DNA from 2 places in the Aeromonas sp. EU05-FHT14A05 genome. Region 2 is predicted to be linked to the other one. Evidence: riboswitches for the same ligand, from Rfam matches in the RefSeq annotation. Region 2 holds a riboswitch; the other holds the start of a gene.

Region 1 (4,368 bases), on a different contig from region 2:
CTGGGGCAGGGTCTCGTCGTGGTAGGCACGGGCGGTCTCGGGATCCAGCGCCAGGTTGAACTGATCCTCCCAGCGGAACTCGAAGCGCGCCTTGGACATGGCGTTGTCGCGGATCTGGGCGCCCGGGTGCCCCTTGGCGAGATCGGCGGCGTGGGCGGCGATCTTGTAGGTGATGAGGCCCTGCTTGACGTCCTCCTTGTTCGGCAGCCCCAGGTGCTCCTTGGGGGTGACGTAGCAGAGCATGGCGCAGCCGTACCAGCCGATCATGGCGGCGCCTATGCCGGAGGTGAAGTGATCGTAGCCGGGGGCTATGTCTGTGGTGAGCGGGCCCAGGGTGTAGAAGGGCGCCTCGTGGCAGTGCTCCAGCTGCTCCGTCATGTTGCGCTCTATCATGTGCATGGGGACGTGGCCCGGCCCCTCTATCATCACCTGGACGTCGTACTCCCAGGCGATTTTGGTGAGCTCACCCAGGGTGTGCAACTCGGCGAACTGGGCCTCGTCGTTGGCGTCATAGACGGAGCCCGGACGCAGGCCGTCGCCCAGCGACAGGGCCACGTCATAGGCGGCGCAGATCTCGCAGATCTCGCGGAAATGCTGATAGAGGAAGTTCTCCTTGTGGTGGGAGAGGCACCACTTGGCCATGATGCTGCCGCCACGGGAGACGATGCCGGTGAGGCGCTTGGCGGTCATGGGCACGTAGCGCAGCAGCACGCCGGCGTGGATGGTGAAGTAGTCCACCCCCTGCTCGGCCTGCTCCAGCAGGGTGTCGCGGAACAGCTCCCAGGTGAGATCCTCGGCGATGCCGTTGGTCTTCTCCAGCGCCTGGTAGATGGGCACTGTGCCGATGGGCACAGGGCTGTTGCGCAGGATCCACTCGCGGGTCTCGTGGATGTAGCGGCCGGTGGAGAGATCCATGACGGTGTCGGCGCCCCAGCGGGTGGACCACACCAGCTTCTCCACCTCCTCCTCGATGCTGGAGGTGACCGCCGAGTTGCCTATGTTGGCGTTGATCTTCACCAGGAAGTTGCGGCCGATGATCATGGGCTCGGCTTCCGGGTGGTTGATGTTGCTCGGGATGATGGCGCGGCCGGCGGCCACCTCGTCGCGCACGAATTCGGGGGTGATGTTCTCGGGCAGGCGGGCGCCGAAGCCCTGACCCGGATGCTGGCGCAGCAGCAGCTCGGAGCGCACCCGCTCGCGACCCATGTTCTCGCGAATGGCGATGAACTCCATCTCCGGAGTGACCATCCCCTGACGGGCGTAGTGCAGCTGGGTCACCCGGCGACCCGTCCTGGCGCGCAGCGGCTTGGGCAAGTTATCGAAACGCAGATGATCCAGCCCCTCGTCCGCCAGGCGCTCCTGGGTGAAGGCGGAGCTGAGATCATCCAGGGCTTCGGTGTCGCCACGCTCCAGCACCCAGTTTTCACGCAGGCGCGGCAGGCCGAGGCGCACGTCTATCTCGGCACGCTCGTCCCCATAGGCCCCCGAGGTGTCGTAGACAGGCACGGGATCATTGGGCTCGAACTGGGGATCCTCCTTGCTGCCGCCGACCAGGGTGTCGGCCAGGACTATCTCCCGCAGCCCCACCCGGATGTCGGGACGGGAACCCTGGATGAAGATGCGTCTGGAGTTGGGATGGGCCATGCCCTTGAGGTTGTCGATAAAGGCCTGGGCACTGGAGCGCTGCTCCCGGCGGCTGGCGGGCACGGACTTGCTGTTTTCAGAAGAGGTAGACATAGCAAAACTCACATTAACTGGTTGAAGTTATGGGTGTTTGCTTGTCTGGAGTTCGAGGAGAAGTGATGAACTTGCAATCTGGGTGCGCACTCAAGAGGGAGCGAGCGCGGGATGGATCATCCCTGCTCTGCCGTCCCGCCCCCTTGCGGGGACATTCGCCGCCCTGACGGGCAAGCGGCGGGACGACCTCCCTCCTGTGCGCCAGTTCTTGCCTGGGGGCTCCCCTCAAGGCAAGGGGGAAGTGGCTACTCCCCCGGCGCGGCAACTCGCAAGTTACCCTTGTTTCCCTTCGCAGGTCTTAACCTGATCAGGTTCCACGGATCCCGAATTAACGGTCTCAGCTTTGCGTCGTTCGACGGTCAGCACTCCGACAAGATGGCGCCAGTATATACGGCCTATCTTTTAACTCAACCATGATTTTTTCACTACAATGAATCTTGTTCATTAACATAGGGATGATGTTTATTATGAACCACAAAAAGACACTTATTCTTGGCATGTGCTGCTTCGGCTTATATGGATGCGACAGTAGCAATGACAGCAAGACTCTGGCCGAGCAATCTGCTTATGACCCTGCGACACAGGTTATTGAAGATGATCAGCATACGTCAGTGTTCATTTCAGCATTAAATATGGATGGACTGGATACCGGCAAAATAAAAAACATCTCCTTCCGTATAAAGACAAAAGATGGCAATTTTGCCAAGCCTGTCTCTGCCACATATGATTGGAGCTATCTATCCAATAATGGACTATTTGACGCTACAAATAACAGCGTCCAAGTTCCAATATTTGGCCTCTACAGCGACTATCTGAATGAACTCACAATAGACATTCAGTATATCGATGACAGCATCTACTCATTTCAGAAGATGGTCCCCGCGGCCACCTATGTTGATAGTGCAGGTATTTATGACAACGTTGGCATCAGCATCAAGCCAATGGCTACACCGAGCTATAGCTATTTTTATTTAAAAAGTAGATTGAAGAATCCCATTGTCATGGATATTGATGGTGAAGTTAGGTGGGATGCGGAAACAAAGAGAGATTCCATGGCATCGACATTTATGAACAATATGTTTATTACTGGACGTCCAGTGATGGGATCTGGCGGGGCCGCCATAGATATAATTTCACTTTATGGAAAAACTGACTCCGCTGTCATCAATGACACAAAAATGGGAAGTGATGCATATTTTCACCATAATATAGACCCGGGTAAAAAAGGTATATTGATTGAGCTCGATGGCACAACTGATGGTGCGTTAAAAATAGAGTCATTTTTAAGTGAGATAGACGAGTCAGGCAATGTGATTAAAGAGTGGGACCTCGGTAAAATATTCTCTGAATATATGGTGCAGGAAGGGGATGATCCCAGCAACTTTGTCAGAAATGGTGTGGACTGGTTCCACATGAACGCAGCCACCTATGATCCAGCCGATGACACCTTGCTGGTCTCCAGCCGTGAAAACTTCGTGGTAAAACTGGATTACAACACAGGGAAGATCATCTGGTTGCTGGGGGACGAGACCAAGCACTGGTACTCCTACCCCTCTCTACAAAAGTTGGCCTTGTCACTCTCCTCAGGGCAAGTGCCTATAGGGCAGCATGCTGTATCTATCACCAAAGAAGGGAAATTGATGCTGTTCAACAACGGCCTGAAGAGTTTCAATCATCCCTCTGGCACCCCTGCTGGCATCGACCTCGCAACCAGCCAGACAGCCATCTTTGATATTGATAGTCAGAACAAAACTGGCCAGATGATTTGGAGTTTTGACGATGGTATTTATTCGGATATCTGCTCGAGTATCTATCAGGATCAGCTATCTGCCCAAGGGGACTTTCTGATCAACTATGCGGCAGCCGACAATAGAACCCGTGCCATCATTCAGGGGATCAACAAGGATAAACAGAAACTGTTCGAGTTTACCTACCCAAGCCCGACCCCCTGTGCCACCTCCTGGAACGCCATCCAGATCCCTCTCGAGAACATACACTTCCAATAAGCGACAGAAATAGCGCCACCTTGTGGCGCTATTTCTTCATTCATCCTCCGGGTTGGGGATCAGGATCTCGGTCAGACGGCCCTCATCATCCCGGCTCAGCACCAGTCTGCGACCCGGTTGCAGATCGGCGGGGCTGCCATTCACCCAGCGGGTACCGGCATCAAACACCAGCCCCCCCAGTTGCTGCAGCAGCAGGCTCTCTCCTGCGGTGGCGACCAGCCTGTCCTCCGCCCGCAGCCACTGGCTGCTCTGGGCCGGATCCGGCGCCGTGGCGAGCACCCGGATCTGCTCGGCCACGCCGTATCGGCTCTGGATGGCGAGGTGCATGCCGGGCCTGAGATCGTCAAACTGCACCGCCCCGATCAGGGTGGCGCTGCCGAGCTCCAGCTCGGCCCCCTGGAACTGCAGGCGGATGCCGTCGTTGTGCTCCAGCTCCACCAGCCAGAGTTCGGGCTCGTCGGCAAGGGCGTGAAAGGAGAGCAGCAGGAACAAGGCGGTTCTGGTCATAGCAAGCAGGCCCATGGTCAACCCGGCAAGGAGGTTTAACTATGGGCCCGGACGGGCAATTTTTCCGGTCGGGTGGTGCTGCGGCTCAGTCGTCCTCCCGGCAGCGGCTCAGACGCAT
Region 2 (4,368 bases):
GACCCGGCCGCCAGGGCGATGGCCAGGGATTGACCGCCCGCCTGCCACAGCGCGGGGGATGCCAGCGCCGTCAGCAGGCCGGGGTTGAAACCGGCCACGACTATGGCCAGCAGGGGCGGCAGGAAGATGGCTAGCCCGGTGCAGAGCGCCACGGCATCCACCAGGCCTGCCCCCGGCTGATGGCGATCCGGCCTCAGGCAGGGGCGGCGGCTGGTGAGACGGCTGGCCGGGGTGGTCTGCAGCCTGTGTTGCAGCAGGAGCAGGGCCAGGGTCAGCAGCAGCTGCACCAGCGCGAGCCCGCCAGCGGTGGCGAGATCGAAATCGAAACGCAGTGCCTGATAGACGGCCACTTCCAGGGTGGTGGACTTTGGGCCGCCGCCCAGCGCCAGCACTGTGGTGAAGCTGGTGAAGCAGAGCATGAAGATGAGGCTGGCGAGCCCCGGCAGTATGCCGCGGATGAGCGGCCACTCCAGCAGCCGGAAGATGTGGGATGAGCGCATGCCGAGCTGGCTGGCGAGGCGCCAGGAGGTCTCGGGGACGCTCTCTATGCTCTGCAGGATGAGTCTGGCTGCCAGCGGCATGTTGAAGAAAACATGGGCCAGCAGGATGCCGAACAGGCCGTACAGGTAGTTACCGGGATCCAGCCCCAGGCCGCGCAGCAGCTGTGGCAACCAGCCCTGGCGGCCGTGCACCGCGACCATGCCAAAGATGGCGATGATGACGGGCAGCACCAGGGAGAGGCCGAACAGCTTGAGCAGCAAGGCCCGGCCGGGGAAGCGGCGCCGCGCCAACGCTCTTGCCACCGGAATGGCTACACCTAAGCTCAGCAGGGTGGAGAGCAGGGCCTGCCCCAGGCTGAAGCCCAACACATGGCGCAGATAGGGATCGGCCAGCAGAGTGCGGGGAGACAAGGTGCCCGCCTGCCACAGCAGGGCCGCGAGCGGCCCGAGGGACAACAGCAGGATCAGCAGGGTGGCCGCACTGCCCGGCAGCCACCAGAGGGGACGAGAGCCTGCGTTCACTGGGTGACGGCTTGCAGCCATTCGCGGATCCAGTTCTTGCGATTGGCGGCCACGTCATCAGAGGTGAAGCTCAGCGGCTTGGCGACCGTGATCATCTGCTCGAAGCCCTTGGGCAGCGGCTGGTCGATCACCGGGTACATCCAGTTGCCGGCAGGGATCTCCTGCTGGAAGGCGGGGCTGACCATGAACTGCAGGAACTGGTCCGCCAGCTTGTCCTGGGCAGCGCTTTTCAGCTTGGCGGCCACTTCCACCTGACGGTAATGCCCCTCTGCGAAGGCGGCCGCCCGGTACTGGGGCTTGTTCTCGGCGATCAGGTGATAGGCGGGGGAGCTGGTATAGGAGAGCACCATGTCCGCCTCGCCGTCGAGGAACATGCCATAGGCCTCGGACCAGCCCTTGGTGACGGTGACCGTCTTTTTGGCCAGCTGTTCCCAGGCGGCAGGGGCCTGATCGCCATAGACAGACTTCATCCAGAGCATCAGCCCCTGGCCCGGGGTGGAGGTGCGGGGATCCTGATAGATCACCTTGAGATCCTGGCGTTCCACCAGCTCTTTCAGGCTCTTGGGGGGCTGCTTGAGTTTGTCCTTGTCGTAGACGAAGGCGAAGTAGCCGTAGTCATAGGGGACGAAGGTGTCATCCTGCCAGCCACCCGGCACCTTGAGGGCGTCAAGCCTGGTGTGATGAGGGGCGAACAGGCCGCTCTGCTTGGCCTCGCTGACCAGGGCATCATCCAGCCCCAGCACCAGGTCTGCCTTGCTGTGCTGGCCTTCCAGCCGCAGCCGGTTGAGGATGGCGACACCGTCTTCCAGGGCCACCAGATTGAGGGTACAGCCGCACTCCTTCTCGAAGGCCTGCTTGATCTTGGGACCCGGGCCCCATTCGGCGGCGAAGGAGCCGTAGGTGTAGACGGTGAGGGTGTCGGCGGCAAATGCCTGGGCAGAGAGCAGGCCGGTCGCGAGCAGCAGCAGGGTCTTCATCAATGGCACTCCTGTGGGTACTGAGGTGCCATGGGCAGCGGTCTGCACATCAATGGCACCTCTCTTGTGGTGAGGGCCAGCGGATGAGGGCGCAAAAAACGCGCGCCATGCCTCAAATTCCTCCGCCAGCATTATCTGGATCAGGTTCACGGGTATAATCTCAGCGGTAAACCGCACCCCGTTTGAGCAACGAACCGCATTGTATTGACCTTCTTTGGGGGAGGCCAGCACTATGTTTCACGGGCCGCGCCGTGCGAGCCACCACCAAGGAGGATGCCCCCAGTGATCACCAGCACCAAGGAAAGACGTGCCTTCCAGCGCATGGTCATCAACGCCCCTGTCACCCTGTTCCAGCACCAGCAGGTGCTTGAGGGAGTCTGCCGGGATCTCAGCGCCAATGGCATGGGGGTCGAGGTGAACGAACACGGGTTTGATCTGGCCCAACCCATCCGGGTGAGCCTGGCCACCAGCAGCAACCTGCTGCCCCCCTTCGAGGCCCAGGCCCGCATAGTGCGGGTGCTGGAGGAGGAGGGCGGGCTCTTGCTGGCGTTGGAGTTCCTGCCTCTGACCTGAGTCCGCACGCCACCCTGTTCCATCGACCAGCCACCGGCTGGTCGATGCATTTTCGGCCCGGGCCAACCTTGCCTTCCCGCCCGGATCGCCGCTCCGGGTGAGACTCAGTTGCTGGCCAGCACGGGTTGGACGCTCAACTGCTTGCTGTCGACCAGCGTCTTGCTGGTGGCGGCGAGCTGGCCCATGGGGAGCTGGGCTGGGCCGGTCGGTTCCAGCAGCAGATAGGTTTCCCCTTGCCAGCTCAGGGTCGCCTGACCCGGGCCGGCTGGCAGCGCCACCCCCAGCAGGGCATGGCCCGGCACGAACACCATGGCCTGCTTCAGCTCGGGAAAGCGCTGGGCCAGCAGAGCCGCCATCAGGGTCACCTTGCTGTCGCAATCCCCCCGGTTCTGCTCCAGCACCTGGCGCGGGCTCAGAAAGCCCTTGCCCGAGCGCCCCGACTGGCTGTCGAGCAGCTGATAGGGGATGGCCTGGATGAAGTCGAGCATATGGGCCACCGTCTTCTGGCGCGCCTCTGTCTCTGTGGCGCCCTCCTGCTTGAGCTGCTCGGCCAGGGGCGCCAGTTCGGCACGGCTCTCCAGGGCGATGCGCACATGATCCTGCTTGATGGCGGGGGCGCCGTCGGGCGGGGTGAAGGGCTGGAAGTAGTGCTGCTTGAGCCACTCGGCCTCCAGTCTGGCCTGCTCCGGCTTGACCCATAGCGAGGCTTCCCTGGCCTTGTCGGCGTTGCGGCTCTTGAGGCTGAGGGCGAGGCTGGGGCGGGAGAGGGAGAACTGCACCTCGGGGAATTCAAGCTCCGCCTGCCGCAGCAAGCTCTGCAACACCTCCTCCTGCATCCTGGCCGGGCGATAGGCGATGAGCGGCGGCAGCTTGCCCGCCTCCAGCCGGTAGCTGAGTTGCTGGGCCTTGCCTTCCCTGTCCTGCCAACCGACGTTGAGCTGGCCGCCGTTGCTGTTGAAGTAGGTCTGTCCGGCGCTGGCCGGGAGGACGAGCAGCATGCCAAGCAGCAGGGAGAGGGCGCGGGTCGTCTTCATCATCCTTTCCTGTCGGTGAGCCCATGGTGGCTGGGCGGGAGTGAGAATAAAACAGGGAGCCTCGGCTCCCTGTGGATTCTACTCGCTTTCTTGCCGCTGGCGCGTCAAATCCAGCTCGGCTGCTTTGCCTCGAAGGCGCTGATGGCGGCTTCGTGTTGCAGGGTCAGGCCGATGGCATCCAGCCCGTTGAGCAGGCAGTAGCGGCGGAACTCGTCGATCTCGAAGCCGAACGTGAGCGCGCCGGCGCGCACCTGGTTCGCCTCCAGGTCCACTTCAATTTCTATGCCCGGATTGGCCGCGACCAGCTGGAACAGGGCCTCGACCTCTTCTTCTTTCAGGCGTACCGGCACCATGCCGTTGTTGATGGCGTTGCCGTAGAAGATGTCGGCAAAGCTCGGGGCAATGATGGTCTTGAAGCCGTAGTCCGCCAGCGCCCAGGGGGCGTGCTCGCGGCTCGAGCCGCAGCCGAAGTTCTCCCGGGCCAGCAGTATGCTGGCGCCGGCGAATTGCGGCTGGTTCAGCACGAACTCGGGGTTGGGCTGCTCCCCGGCATCGTCAAGGAAGCGCCAGTCGTGGAACAGGTGCTTGCCAAAGCCGATGCGGTTCACCTTCTGCAAAAACTGCTTCGGAATGATGGCGTCGGTGTCGACGTTGGCGCTGTCGAGGGGAACGACGATCCCTTTATGCTGTTTGAAACCTGTCATCTTGTTCTCCTCGTAATTACAGCGCGCGAATATCGGCGAAGCGGCCGGTGACGGCGGC

What was found. Region 2 has a riboswitch for thiamine pyrophosphate ahead of thiB (thiamine ABC transporter substrate binding subunit). Riboswitches for the same ligand answer to the same signal wherever they lie in the genome.
Region 1: another riboswitch for thiamine pyrophosphate. It lies ahead of thiC (phosphomethylpyrimidine synthase ThiC); the one in region 2 lies ahead of thiB (thiamine ABC transporter substrate binding subunit).

Annotation. Positions count from the first base shown of each region.
Region 1 covers NZ_JBYTDH010000003.1:95,943-100,310, reverse strand. Annotated here, with positions in the region: gene thiC (phosphomethylpyrimidine synthase ThiC) at 1-1,737, opposite strand, end outside; TPP riboswitch at 2,004-2,117, opposite strand; gene AC3WR3_RS05680 (aryl-sulfate sulfotransferase) at 2,205-3,743, shown strand; gene AC3WR3_RS05675 (hypothetical protein) at 3,780-4,250, opposite strand; gene AC3WR3_RS05670 (hypothetical protein) at 4,336-4,368, opposite strand, start outside.
Region 2 covers NZ_JBYTDH010000011.1:161,033-165,400, reverse strand. Annotated here, with positions in the region: gene thiP (thiamine/thiamine pyrophosphate ABC transporter permease) at 1-1,043, opposite strand, end outside; gene thiB (thiamine ABC transporter substrate binding subunit) at 1,019-1,999, opposite strand; TPP riboswitch at 2,100-2,190, opposite strand; gene AC3WR3_RS16040 (PilZ domain-containing protein) at 2,282-2,572, shown strand; gene AC3WR3_RS16035 (transglutaminase-like domain-containing protein) at 2,677-3,606, opposite strand; gene leuD (3-isopropylmalate dehydratase small subunit) at 3,711-4,310, opposite strand; gene leuC (3-isopropylmalate dehydratase large subunit) at 4,327-4,368, opposite strand, start outside.